3 linked regions of the Halorarum salinum genome follow. The main gene of each other region encodes a partner of the protein of the gene in region 2 in a complex. Links are inferred from orthologs where the notes say so. Each region holds a gene or a part of one and is shown on either strand. Other genes may lie near its edges. The genes, in order: HUG12_RS13245, HUG12_RS17100 and HUG12_RS13240.

The links.
Region 1: HUG12_RS17100 (region 2) and HUG12_RS13245 share a complex: the UniProt entries of both Methanocaldococcus jannaschii proteins name them as parts of the 50S ribosomal subunit. The link is inferred for Halorarum salinum from one-to-one orthologs.
Region 3: HUG12_RS17100 (region 2) and HUG12_RS13240 share a complex: the UniProt entries of both Methanocaldococcus jannaschii proteins name them as parts of the 50S ribosomal subunit. The link is inferred for Halorarum salinum from one-to-one orthologs.

What each region holds. Positions count from the first base shown.
Region 1 is NZ_CP058579.1:2,675,044-2,678,354, forward strand. The notes cover bases 1-2,983. They hold HUG12_RS13245 (50S ribosomal protein L10), read left to right. Parts: upstream 1-964; coding sequence 965-2,002; downstream 2,003-2,983. Other genes in these bases: HUG12_RS13235 (50S ribosomal protein L11), read left to right, coding at 1-34; HUG12_RS13240 (50S ribosomal protein L1), read left to right, coding at 327-965; rpl12p (50S ribosomal protein P1), read left to right, coding at 2,021-2,359. UniProt on the Methanocaldococcus jannaschii protein: Forms part of the ribosomal stalk, playing a central role in the interaction of the ribosome with GTP-bound translation factors.
Region 2 is NZ_CP058579.1:3,366,965-3,372,171, reverse strand. What follows is about bases 1,052-3,989. They hold HUG12_RS17100 (50S ribosomal protein L23), read left to right. Parts: upstream 1,052-2,363; coding sequence 2,364-2,615; downstream 2,616-3,989. Other genes in these bases: HUG12_RS17085 (50S ribosomal protein L22), read left to right, coding at 3,773-3,989; HUG12_RS17090 (30S ribosomal protein S19), read left to right, coding at 3,348-3,770; HUG12_RS17095 (50S ribosomal protein L2), read left to right, coding at 2,618-3,343; rpl4p (50S ribosomal protein L4), read left to right, coding at 1,621-2,367; HUG12_RS17110 (50S ribosomal protein L3), read left to right, coding at 1,052-1,617. Outside these bases: HUG12_RS17115 (putative RNA uridine N3 methyltransferase), read left to right, coding at 1-591; more of HUG12_RS17110, read left to right, coding at 601-1,051; more of HUG12_RS17085, read left to right, coding at 3,990-4,258; HUG12_RS17080 (30S ribosomal protein S3), read left to right, coding at 4,258-5,207. UniProt on the Methanocaldococcus jannaschii protein: Binds to 23S rRNA. One of the proteins that surrounds the polypeptide exit tunnel on the outside of the ribosome.
Region 3 is NZ_CP058579.1:2,672,202-2,677,188, forward strand. Bases 2,270-4,987 are described here. They hold HUG12_RS13240 (50S ribosomal protein L1), read left to right. Parts: upstream 2,270-3,168; coding sequence 3,169-3,807; downstream 3,808-4,987. Other genes in these bases: HUG12_RS13235 (50S ribosomal protein L11), read left to right, coding at 2,388-2,876; HUG12_RS13245 (50S ribosomal protein L10), read left to right, coding at 3,807-4,844; rpl12p (50S ribosomal protein P1), read left to right, coding at 4,863-4,987. In the rest of the region: HUG12_RS13225 (Gfo/Idh/MocA family protein), read right to left, coding at 1-969; HUG12_RS13230 (aldo/keto reductase), read right to left, coding at 1,282-2,259. UniProt on the Methanocaldococcus jannaschii protein: Probably involved in E site tRNA release. Binds directly to 23S rRNA. Protein L1 is also a translational repressor protein, it controls the translation of its operon by binding to its mRNA.

The sequences.
Region 1 (3,311 bases), 690 kb from region 2 along the record:
CGACGACGTCCTCGCGGAAGAAGCGGCGGCCTAGTTCTCCCCTCCGTTTCCGTCGTTTCCGCCCCGGGAGCTGCCGCACCGTCGGACCATGGGTCCTCCGTCGAGGAGCGGGACGACCTCGGGGTCCGAGGGTTCGAGGACGAGCACACGGTCCAGGGTAGACGAATTCCGGGTCCGTGCGGCCGCGAGCCCTCGTGCGGGGGCACCACACGCGCTTCAACGCTTCGACGGTCTTAAGTGGCGCATGACCGTCCGTTCCGGTGAGACAGGCGTACGCCTGTTTCACTGACCCGTAGGAGCATTCCTGCGTACTACGGAGGTGAAAGATGGCAGATTCAATAGAGGACGCAGTGATCCAGGCGCTGGAGAACGCCCCACCTCGCAACTTCCGCGAGACCGTGGACTTGGCGATCAACCTCCGCGACCTGGACCTCAACGACCCGTCGAATCGAGTCGACGACGAGGTCGTCCTTCCGGGCGGAACCGGACAGGACACCCAGATCGTCGTCATCGCGGAGGGCGAGACCGCCCTCCGTGCGGAAGACGTCGCCGACGACGTCCTGTCGGGCAGCGACCTGCAGGACCTCGCCGACGAGGAGAACGAGGCCAAGGACCTCGCGGACGACACCGACTTCTTCATCGCCGAGGCCGACATGATGCAGAACGTCGCGTCCACCCTCGGACGCATCCTGGGGCCGCGCGGCAAGATGCCGACGCCGCTCCAGCCCGACGACGACGTCGTCGAGACCGTCAACCGCATGAAAAACACCGTCCAGCTTCGGTCCCGCGACCGGCGCACGTTCCACACGCGCGTCGGCGCACAGGACATGTCCGCCGAGGAGATCGCGGGCAACATCGACGTCATCGTCCGCCGGCTGGAGGCGGACCTCGAGAAGGGGCCGCTCAACATCGACGGCATCTACGTCAAGACGACGATGGGGCCGTCCGTGGAGGTGCCCGTCTGATGAGTTCGAGCGACGTCCGCAAGACCGAGACGATCCCCCAGTGGAAGCGCGAGGAGGTCGAGGAGCTCAGCGAGTTCCTCGAGCGGTACTCCTCGGTCGGCGTCGTCGGCGTGACCGGCATCCCGAGCCGGCAGCTGCAGGCGATGCGCCGCGACCTCCACGGGAAGGCGGAGCTCCGGATGAGCCGGAACACGCTGTCGACGCGCGCGCTCGAGGAGGTCGACGACGGCCTCGAGGAGCTCGCGGACTACGTCGCCGGCGAGGTCGGGCTCATCGGGACGAACGACAACCCGTTCGGGCTGTACAAGCAGCTCGAGGCGTCGAAGACGCCCGCGCCGATCAACGCCGGCGAGGTCACCCCCAACGACATCGTCATCCCGGAGGGGGACACCGGCGTGGACCCCGGCCCGTTCGTCGGGGAACTCCAGCAGGCCGGCGCGGACGCGCGCATCCAGGAGGGCTCCATCCAGGTGCTCTCCGACTCGACCGTGCTCGAGGCGGGCGAGGTCGTCGACGACACCCTCGCGAACGTCCTCTCGGAACTCGGCATCGAGCCGAAGGAGGTCGGCCTCGACCTGAAGGCCGTCTACTCCGAGGGCGTGCTGTTCGAGCCGGACGAGCTGGCCATCGACGTGGACGAGTACCGCGCGGACGTCCAGTCCGCCGCCGCCGCCGCACGGAACCTCTCCGTCAACGCGGCGTACCCGACCGACCGCACGGCCGGCGCGCTGCTCGGCAAGGCCGCCGGCGAGGCGAAGGCGGTCGGGCTCCACGCGGCCATCGAGGACGAGGAGCTCATGCCCGACCTCGTCGCCCGCGCCGACGCGCAGCTGCGCGCGCTCGCCGCGACCGTCGACGACGAGGAGGCGCTCCCCGAGGAGCTCCAGGGTGTCGAGGCGCCGAGCGCCCCGGCCACCGAGGACGAGGAACAGACCGACGACGAGGACACGGAAGCCGAGGCCGACGCCGAGGAGCCCGACGACGATGACGACGACGAGGGCGACGCCGGCGAGGGCCTGGGCCAGATGTTCGGATAACGACGGAGATTCACAACAATGGAATACGTTTACGCTGCACTCATCCTGAACGAGACGGACGAAGAGATCAACGAGGACAACGTCACGGCGGTGCTTGAGGCCGCCGGCGTCGACGTCGAGGAGTCCCGCGTCAAGGCGCTCGTCGCCGCGCTGGAGGACGTCGACATCGAGGAGGCCATCGAGACGGCCGCCGCCGCGCCCGCCGCGGGCGCCGCGGGCGGCGCCGCCGGTGGCGCCGAGGAGGCCGAGGCCGACGAGGAGGACGAGGCCGAGGAGGAAGCAGAGGCCGAGGAAGCGGCCGACGAGGACGAGGAAGAGGAGGCCAGCGGCGAGGGCCTCGGCGACCTGTTCGGCTGAAGCGGCACTCCACACGCAGTTCCGATTTTCTTTCGCGCCCGGACCCGTAGCGGCCGGTCTTTCGGACGGACTGGACCGAACCATGGTACCGGCACCGCCGACTGTGACCCGAGCGACGGCGAACCTTTACGACCGATAACGGGACCACTCCGGCGCGATGCTCCCCGCCCTCCCGGAGGCGACGCTCCTCCCGCTGGCCTACACGGTCGCTGACTGCGCGCTCGGCACCGCGAGTGGTCTGCTCCCGGGACTCCACGCGAACAACTTCGCGCTCCTCCTCGCCGCGACGGCGCCAGCGATCGACGCGCCGCCGCTCGCGCTCGGCTGCGCGATGCTCGCGGCCGGGATGGTCCACACGTTCCTCGACGTGGTCCCGGCGCTGGCGCTCGGGGTCCCCGACGCCGCGATGGCAGCGAGCGCGCTCCCTGGGCACAGGCTGGTCATCGAGGGGAGGGGCCGCGAGGCGCTCCGGCTCTCCGCGCTCGGCAGCGGCGCCGCCGTCGCGCTCGCGGTTCCGGCCGCCGTGCCGCTCACGGCCGCGATGGAGGTGGCGTATCCGACGCTCCGGGCGTGGCTCCCGCTCGTCCTCCTCGGGGTCGTGCTCGCGCTGCTCCTGACGGAGCCGACCCGGGTGGCTCGCGCGGGGGGACTGCTCTCGGCGACGCTCGCCACCGCGCTCGGGGCGGTCGCGCTCGACGCCGTCCCGGGGGGACCGCTTCCGTCGGGAGGAGTCCTCGCTCCGCTGTTCGCGGGGCTGTTCGGCGCGCCCGTCCTCGTCGACGCGCTGCACGGCGAGGGCGTCCCGCCGCAGGCCGACGCGCGCATCGCGCTCGCCCGGCGGTCGACAGGGGCCGCGGCGCTGGCCGGGACGGGCGCCGGAGCGGCGGTCGGCTACCTCCCCGGCGTCTCCGCGGGCGTCGCCTCGACGCTCGCGCTGCCGGCGACCGCCGGC
Region 2 (5,207 bases):
GAGGAACTCCGGGACGTCGGCGTGCTCCCACCCATGCGGCCCGACACCTCCGGCCCCGACGGGTCGGAGTTGCGAGACGGAATCGTGACCGAGGTCGGACCTGAAGGCCGCGTTCGGGTCAATTGCGGACTGCAACACCCGATCTCCCTTCGCCTGCCCCCCGGACGGGAGGCGACGGAGGGGGAGCGCGTCACCGTCAGGGTCTCTTCGCGAGAACCCGTCCGCGCCCGCGTCGTGGACGACCCCGCACCGGGGTTCCGCGTCGCGGGCGAGGACATCTCGGACGCCCTCGCCGCCGCCGACGTGGCGGTCGCCACCTCGCGGCACGGACGGCCGCTGTCCGTGTCCGGGCTGGGCGACCTCCACGCGCGACTGCGCGACGAACACGTCGCGGTCGCGTTCGGCGCGCCCGGCAGAGGGCTTCCGGCCATCCTCGGGGTGGACCCCGAGGAGGTGCCGGTCGAACCCGGGGCAATCGACGACTCGGGGTTCGACCTCTGGCTGAATACGATTCCGCGACAGGGGAGCGAGGTCGTGCGGACGGAGGAAGCGGTGTTCGCCACGCTCTCGCCCCTCACGCTCACGGAGTAAGCCACAACCATGCCACAACCAAGCAGACCACGCAAGGGCTCGTTGGGCTTCGGCCCGCGCACGCGCGCGAGCAGCGAAGTCCCCCGCATTCGCTCGTGGCCCGAGGACGACGGCGCGGCCGGCGTTCAGGGCTTCGCGGGCTACAAGGCGGGCATGACCCACGTCGTCATGGTGAACGACGAAGCCGACTCCCCGCGCGAGGGGATGGAGGAGTCAGTTCCCGTGACGGTCGTGGAGGTGCCCCCGATGCGGGCGGTCGCCCTTCGAGCGTACGAGGACACGCCGTACGGACAGAAGCCGGTCACCGAGGCCTGGTCGTCCGAGTTCCACGAGGAACTCGACCGGGCGCTCGACCTGCCGGCGGAGAACACCTTCGAGGACGACGCCGACGAACTCCGCGAACTCGTGGACGACGGCGCGGTCGACGACCTGCGCCTCATCACCCACACGGAGCCCGCGGCGATGGCGAACGTCCCGAAGAAGAAGCCCGACGTGATGGAGACCCGCGTGGGCGGGGACTCGCTGTCGGACCGGCTCGACTACGCGCTCGACCTCGTCGAGACGGGCGGCGAGCACGAGTTCGGCGACGTGTTCCGCGCCGGCGAGTACATGGACGTCTCCGGCGTCACGAAGGGCAAGGGCACCCAGGGCCCCGTCAAGCGCTGGGGCGTCCAGAAGCGGAAGGGCAAGCACGCACGCCAGGGCTGGCGGCGCCGGATCGGTAACCTCGGCCCGTGGAACCCCTCGCGCGTGCGTTCGACCGTTCCCCAGCAGGGTCAGACCGGCTACCACCAGCGGACCGAGCTCAACAAGCGGCTCATCGACTTCGGCGAGGGCGACGACGCCTCCGTCGAGGGCGGCTTCCCGGGCTACGGCGAGGTGGACGGCCACTACGCGCTCGTGAAGGGCTCCCTGCCGGGTCCCGACAAGCGGCTCCTGCGGTTCCGCCCGGCCATCCGGCCGAACGACCAGCCGCGCCTCGATCCCGAGGTGCGCTACGTCTCCACCGCATCGAACCAGGGCTAACCCATGAAGGCAACAGTACACGACCTGAACGGCGACGAGGCGGGTGAGGTGGACCTCCCGGAGGTCTTCGACACCCAGTACCGACCGGACCTGATCCGGCGGGCCGTGGTCGCCGCGCAGGCAAACCGGAAGCAGGCCTACGGCGCCGACGAGTACGCCGGGCTCCGCACGCCCGCCGAGTCGTTCGGCTCCGGCCGCGGGATGGCCCACGTGCCCCGACAGAACGGGCAGGGCCGGCGCGTGCCCCAGACGGTGAAGGGGCGAAAGGCGCACCCGCCGAAGGCCGAGAAGGACCAGTCGAAGAAGGTGAACGACAAGGAGCGAAAGCTCGCCGTCCGCTCGGCGCTCGCGGCCGCCACGGACCCGGAGGTCGTCGCCGAGCGCGGTCACGCGTTCGACGACGACGTCGAGCTCCCGCTCGTCGTCTCGGACGACTTCGAGGACCTCGTGAAGACGAAGGAGGTCGTCGAACTGCTCGAGGCGCTCGGCGTCCACGACGACGTCGTTCGCGCGGACGAGGGTCGCTCGGTGCGCGCGGGCCGCGGCAAGACCCGCGGGCGCAAGTACCAGCAGCCCAAGTCGATCCTCTTCGTGACCGCCGGCGAGCCGTCGAAGGCCGCCCGAAACCTCGCGGGCGTCGACGTGACGACCGCCGAGGAAGTGAACGCGGAGGACCTCGCGCCCGGCACCCACGCCGGCCGACTCACGCTGTTCACCGAGAGCGCGCTGGAGGAGGTGGCCGACCGATGAAGGTCATCCAGCACCCGCTCGTGACGGAGAAGGCGATGGACGAGATGGACTTCAGCAACAAGCTCCAGTTCATCGTGAACGTCGACGCCGCCAAGCCCGACGTGGTCGAGGCGGTCGAATCGCAGTTCGACGTGACCGTCGTGGACGTGAACACGCAGGTCACGCCGAAGGGGCAGAAGAAGGCCACAGTCGCCCTCTCCGAGGACGACGACGCCCAGGAAGTGGCCTCGCGGATCGGGGTGTTCTGATCATGGGACGCAGGATTCAGGGTCAACGACGCGGTCGCGGCGGGTCCACGTTCCGTGCGCCCTCGCACCGCTACAAGTCCGAGAAGAACCACAAGAAGGTCGAGGCCGACGACGCCACGATCTCCGGCACCGTGGTCGGCATCGAGCACGACCCGGCACGCTCCGCGCCGCTCGCGGACGTGGAGTTCGAGGACGGCGACCGCCGACTCGTGCTCGCCCCGGAGGGCGTCGCGGTCGGCGAGACGCTCCAGGTGGGCGTCTCGGCCGAGATCAAGCCCGGCAACACGCTCCCGCTCGCGGAGATCCCCGAGGGGGTTCCGGTGTGCAACGTCGAGTCCAAGCCCGGCGACGGGGGCAAGTTCGCCCGCGCCTCGGGCGTGAACGCGACGCTTCTCACCCACGACCGCGACGTCGCGGTCGTGCAGCTGCCGAGCGGCGAGGTCAAGCGGCTCAACCCGGACGCCCGCGCCACCATCGGCGTGGTCGCCGGCGGCGGCCGCACCGAGAAGCCGTTCGTGAAGGCCGGCAACAAGTACCACAAGATGAGAGCGCGCGGGACGAAGTACCCGCGCGTCCGAGGGGTCGCCATGAACGCCGTCGACCACCCGTTCGGTGGCGGCGGCCGACAGCACCCCGGCCAGCCCAAGTCCGTCTCGCGGAACGCGCCGCCGGGACGGAAGGTGGGCGACATCGCCTCCAAGCGAACCGGTCGCGGGGGGGACAACTAGACCAATGAGCTCCGAGTACAGAACCGGCCGCGAGGGTGAGTTCACCTACCGCGGCCACACGCTCGACGAACTGCAGGAGATGGAGCTGGAGGACGTCGCGGAACTGCTGCCCGCTCGCCAGCGGCGAACCATCACCCGAGGACTCGGCGTCCAGCAGCTGAAGCTGCTCGAGGACGCCCGAGAATCGACCGAGGAGGAGACGGCCAACGACCCGCTCCGCACGCACGTGCGCGACATGCCCGTGCTGCCGGAGTTCGTGGGGCTGACGTTCGCCGTCTACGACGGACACGAGTTCGAACGCGTCCGCGTGGAGCCCGAGATGATCGGGCACTACCTGGGCGAGTTCCACCTCACCCGGAACTCCGTCGAACACGGTCAGGCCGGTCTCGGCGCGACCCGGTCCTCGAAGTTCGTGCCCCTCAAGTAACCATGGGAATCAACTACAGCGTCGAATCCGACCCGGACGCCTCCGCGAAGGGGATGCTCCGGGAACGGCACCTCAGCCTGAAGCACAGCAAGGCCGTCGCCCGCGCCATCAAGGGCGAGACGGTCGCCGACGCCGAGGAGCACCTCGACGCGGTGATCGCCGGCGAGCGGTCCGTCCCGTTCAAGCAGCACAACGCCGGCGTCGGCCACCGCTCGGACATCGACGGGTGGGACGCGGGTCGCTACCCGGAGAAGGCCAGCAAGGACTTCCAGAAGCTCCTCGAGAACGTCAGGAACAACGCCGACCGCGCCGGCTTCGAGCCCGAGGAGATGGTCATCGACCACGTCGCGGCTCACAAGGTCGGCGAGCAGCAGGGTCGCAAGCCCCGCGCGATGGGTCGCGCGTCGCCCTGGAACTCCACGCAGGTGGACATCGAGATGATCGTGACGGAGAGCGAGGCGCTCGACGCCTCGGAGGGGGCCGAGTAATGGCGGACGAACACCAGTTCATCGAGGATGGCCTCCAGCGGAGTCGGATCAACGAGTTCTTCGAGGAGGAGCTCGGCCGCGCCGGCTACGGCGGCATGGACGTCGCCAAGACCCCGATGGGGACCCAGATCGTCCTCAAGGCCGAGAAGCCCGGCATGGTCATCGGCAAGGGCGGGAAGAACATCCGCAAGGTGACCACCGAGCTCGAGGAGCGGTTCGACATGGACGACCCGCAGATCGACGTCCAGGAGGTCGAGGAACCCGACCTCAACGCGAAGATCGTCGCGGACCGGCTCGCCAACGCGCTCGAGCGCGGCTGGTACTTCCGGAAGGCCGGCCACACGACGATCGACCGCATCATGGACGCCGGCGCGCTGGGCGCCGAGATCGTCCTGAGCGGGAAGGTCACCGGCGCCCGCTCGCGCGTCGAGAAGTTCAACCGCGGCTACGTCAAGCACAACGGCGAGCCCGCGGAGGACGTCGTCGACGAGGGCCAGGGCGTCGCCGTCATGAAGCTCGGCACCATCGGCGTCACGGTGAAGATCATCCCGCCGGGCGCGGAGCTGCCCGACGACTTCGAGGTCGACGCCGACGCCGAGGCGCCCGAGGTCGAACAGACCGCCGAGGAGGAGGGCGTCGAGGCCCTGCTCGAGGAGGAGCCCGAGGAGGTCCCCGACGTGTCCGACGAGGAGGAGGACGTCGACGTGCCGACCGACGAGCCCGAGGACGTCATCGACGAGGAGATCGTCGAGGAGGTCATCGAGTCCGACGAGACCGAGGACGGCGAGGGCGCCGCCGAGTCCGGCGAGCCCGACGAGGAGCCGACCGAGGAGCTCGAGGCGCTCGACGAGGACGTCGAGGCCGAGGCCGAGGAGCTCGTCGCCGAGATGGAGTCCGGGGAGGACGCCGAAGCCGAGGCCGACGCCGACGAGGCGGCTGCCGAGGAGGG
Region 3 (4,987 bases), 690 kb from region 2 along the record:
GGGCGGCTCGCCGGTCGCGACCGCCTCGAGGAACGCCGCCTGCTCGGCCTCGTGGGTGTCGAGTTCCCGCGTCGAGACCGAGGTCTCGCTCAGGTGGTTGGTCCCGCCGGTGCCCGACTCGTACAGCGTGAGTTCGCCGGTGCCCCGGTCGAAGTGCGCGCCGCCCTCGGTGCCGCGGACGTAGAAGTCGTTGCACGCGGGTCGGTTGGTCGCCCACGCCGCCTCCAGCGAGAGCGTGTGGCCTTCGGTGCTCCGGACGAACGCCGAGACGGAGTCGTCCACGTCGAACCCGGCGGGCCCTTCGTCGTCGCCCCACATCTCGACGTACGCGTAGTCGTCGCGGCCGCCGAACTGCGAGCGCGCGACGCCGGAGACCTCCGCGATCTCCGGGAAGTCCATGAAGTGAAGCCCGAGGTCGATCGCGTGGACGCCGATGTCGACGAGCGCGCCGCCTCCGGACACCTCGTCCGTCGTGAACCACGACCCCCGTCCGGGGATCCCCCGCTGACGGATGAAGTTCGCCTCGACGTGGCGGATCTCGCCGAAGCGCCCCTCCTCCCGGTAGTGGGTGAGCACCTCCGCCGCCGCGGAGAATCGGTTGTTGAAGCCGACCATGCAGAACCCGGGCGCGGTCCGGGCGGTCCGGGCGATGATCTCGGCCGACTCGAGGCTGTGTGCGAGGGGTTTCTCGAGGAGGACGTCGAGGCCGGCTTCCAGCGCGGAGACGGCGTACTTCTCGTGGAAGCTGTTCGGCGTGGTCACGAGGACGGCGTCGGCCACCTCGTACAGGCCCTCCGCGTCGTCGAACGTCTCGACTCCGTGGGCGTCGGCGAAGCGGCGCCGGGCCTCCGGGTCGACGTCCATCCCGCCGACGAGGTTCCCCCCCTGCCGGATCAGCCGCTCCGCGTGGTAGTTTCCGATCCCGCCTAGGCCGATGATACCGACGGGGACGTCCGTCACGTTCGTCATAGGAGCGTCTTACCGGTCCGGCGTCCATAAACCCGCCGAATGTATTTTGGGGGTCGCGTCCGTACCCCCACGGTCTGAACCGACTACGCCAGGATCGGGGGGCGACTCGGCCCGGTAACGGCCGACTCTGTCCCCGAAAGGCCACCCCTGCTCCCTCGACGGGGCGCGCAACTCCGGTTAGCATCGGGTTTCGCGCCGATGGGACCGTATAACGCTCCCCGGTCTCGCCGACTCGTGGAAACCTGTTGAGGTCGCGAATGGCTCGTCCGCTCCTGCCTCCACCTTCGTCCCCGCCTCCACCTTCGTCCTCGCCTACACCTTCGGATACCGGGCCACCTTCGGCGCGCCGATGCGGGCGACCTGCTCCTCGGAGAGCGACACCTCGAGCGCGCCGAGGTCGTCCCGAAGCTGTTCGATCGTCTTCGGCCCGACGATGGGTGCGGTGACCACGTCCCGCTCGAGGAGCCACGCGAGCGCGACCTGCGCCGGGGTCGCGTCCTCCTCGTCGGCGACCGCGCGTACCGCCTCGAGGACGGCCCAGTTCTCGTCCGTGAAGTACGCCCGGACCGACTCGGAGGCCGCCCCGCGGGTCCCCTCGTCGGGGTCGGCGGCTCGCTCGTACTTCCCCGTGAGGAACCCGCCGGCCAGCGGCGACCACGGGATGACGCCGAGCCCTTCTCCCTCGGCGACCGTGAGGAGGTTCGCCTCCTCGTGTCGCGCCACCGCCGAGTACTCCGGCTGGACGCACGCGAACCGGCCGTAGTCCTCGAGGTCGCTCGTGTACAGCGCCTTCGTCAGTCGGTAGGCCGTCGTCGTCGACGCGCCGACGTACCGGACGCGACCCGACTCGATCAGGGCGTCCAGCGCGGCGAGCGTCTCCTCGATGGGGGTGGTCTCGTCCCACCGGTGGATCTGGTACAGGTCGACGTAGTCGACGCCGAGGCGGTCGAGGCTCGCCTCGCACTGGTCGAGGACGTGCTTGCGGGAGAGCCCCCCGCCGTTCGGGCCGTCGCGCATGTCGCCGTACACCTTCGTCGCCAGCACGAGTTCGTCGCGGTTCGCCGAGGCGACGGCGTCGCCGACGATCTCCTCGCTCTCGCCGCTCGAGTAGACGTTCGCCGTGTCGAGGAAGTTGACGCCGGCGTCGAGCGCCTCGTGGATCAGGTCGACGCTGGCGTCGCGGTCGTTCATCATCCACGGCTGCTCGGAGCCGAAGTTCATGCAGCCGAGACAGAACCGGGAGACCTCGAGCCCCGTGCGCCCGAGCGTCGTGTACCGCATCTCGGTCATGGCAGCAAGTTTTGCCGCGCCGCGAATAAGCCTGCGGAACGCCGCCGACGGCACGTGCGCGAACGGTTCACACGCGAACGCGACGGGCAAAGACAACCCTTAAACGCCGCGCGGAGGATTCTCGGGACATGGCTGGAACCATCGAAGTGCTCGTCCCCGGTGGCCAGGCCAACCCCGGCCCGCCGCTCGGGCCGGAGCTTGGCCCGACCCCGGTGGACGTGCAGGCGGTCGTGCAGGAGATCAACGACCAGACGACCGCGTTCGACGGCATGGAAGTGCCCGTCACCGTGGAGTACGAGGACGACGGCTCGTTCACCATCGACGTGGGGGTCCCGCCGACCTCCGAACTCGTCAAGGACGAGGCCGGCTTCGAGACCGGTTCGGGCGAGCCCCACGAGAACTTCGTCGCGGACATCTCGGTCGAACAGCTGAAGAAGATCGCCGAGCAGAAGCAGTCGGACCTGCTCTCGTACGACGTGAAGAACGCGGCCAAGGAGGTCGCGGGCACCTGCGTCACCCTCGGGGTCACCATCGAGGGCGAGGACGCGCGCACCTTCAAGGAGCGCGTCGACTCGGGCGAGTACGACGACGTCCTCGCGGAAGAAGCGGCGGCCTAGTTCTCCCCTCCGTTTCCGTCGTTTCCGCCCCGGGAGCTGCCGCACCGTCGGACCATGGGTCCTCCGTCGAGGAGCGGGACGACCTCGGGGTCCGAGGGTTCGAGGACGAGCACACGGTCCAGGGTAGACGAATTCCGGGTCCGTGCGGCCGCGAGCCCTCGTGCGGGGGCACCACACGCGCTTCAACGCTTCGACGGTCTTAAGTGGCGCATGACCGTCCGTTCCGGTGAGACAGGCGTACGCCTGTTTCACTGACCCGTAGGAGCATTCCTGCGTACTACGGAGGTGAAAGATGGCAGATTCAATAGAGGACGCAGTGATCCAGGCGCTGGAGAACGCCCCACCTCGCAACTTCCGCGAGACCGTGGACTTGGCGATCAACCTCCGCGACCTGGACCTCAACGACCCGTCGAATCGAGTCGACGACGAGGTCGTCCTTCCGGGCGGAACCGGACAGGACACCCAGATCGTCGTCATCGCGGAGGGCGAGACCGCCCTCCGTGCGGAAGACGTCGCCGACGACGTCCTGTCGGGCAGCGACCTGCAGGACCTCGCCGACGAGGAGAACGAGGCCAAGGACCTCGCGGACGACACCGACTTCTTCATCGCCGAGGCCGACATGATGCAGAACGTCGCGTCCACCCTCGGACGCATCCTGGGGCCGCGCGGCAAGATGCCGACGCCGCTCCAGCCCGACGACGACGTCGTCGAGACCGTCAACCGCATGAAAAACACCGTCCAGCTTCGGTCCCGCGACCGGCGCACGTTCCACACGCGCGTCGGCGCACAGGACATGTCCGCCGAGGAGATCGCGGGCAACATCGACGTCATCGTCCGCCGGCTGGAGGCGGACCTCGAGAAGGGGCCGCTCAACATCGACGGCATCTACGTCAAGACGACGATGGGGCCGTCCGTGGAGGTGCCCGTCTGATGAGTTCGAGCGACGTCCGCAAGACCGAGACGATCCCCCAGTGGAAGCGCGAGGAGGTCGAGGAGCTCAGCGAGTTCCTCGAGCGGTACTCCTCGGTCGGCGTCGTCGGCGTGACCGGCATCCCGAGCCGGCAGCTGCAGGCGATGCGCCGCGACCTCCACGGGAAGGCGGAGCTCCGGATGAGCCGGAACACGCTGTCGACGCGCGCGCTCGAGGAGGTCGACGACGGCCTCGAGGAGCTCGCGGACTACGTCGCCGGCGAGGTCGGGCTCATCGGGACGAACGACAACCCGTTCGGGCTGTACAAGCAGCTCGAGGCGTCGAAGACGCCCGCGCCGATCAACGCCGGCGAGGTCACCCCCAACGACATCGTCATCCCGGAGGGGGACACCGGCGTGGACCCCGGCCCGTTCGTCGGGGAACTCCAGCAGGCCGGCGCGGACGCGCGCATCCAGGAGGGCTCCATCCAGGTGCTCTCCGACTCGACCGTGCTCGAGGCGGGCGAGGTCGTCGACGACACCCTCGCGAACGTCCTCTCGGAACTCGGCATCGAGCCGAAGGAGGTCGGCCTCGACCTGAAGGCCGTCTACTCCGAGGGCGTGCTGTTCGAGCCGGACGAGCTGGCCATCGACGTGGACGAGTACCGCGCGGACGTCCAGTCCGCCGCCGCCGCCGCACGGAACCTCTCCGTCAACGCGGCGTACCCGACCGACCGCACGGCCGGCGCGCTGCTCGGCAAGGCCGCCGGCGAGGCGAAGGCGGTCGGGCTCCACGCGGCCATCGAGGACGAGGAGCTCATGCCCGACCTCGTCGCCCGCGCCGACGCGCAGCTGCGCGCGCTCGCCGCGACCGTCGACGACGAGGAGGCGCTCCCCGAGGAGCTCCAGGGTGTCGAGGCGCCGAGCGCCCCGGCCACCGAGGACGAGGAACAGACCGACGACGAGGACACGGAAGCCGAGGCCGACGCCGAGGAGCCCGACGACGATGACGACGACGAGGGCGACGCCGGCGAGGGCCTGGGCCAGATGTTCGGATAACGACGGAGATTCACAACAATGGAATACGTTTACGCTGCACTCATCCTGAACGAGACGGACGAAGAGATCAACGAGGACAACGTCACGGCGGTGCTTGAGGCCGCCGGCGTCGACGTCGAGGAGTCCCGCGTCAAGGCGCTCGT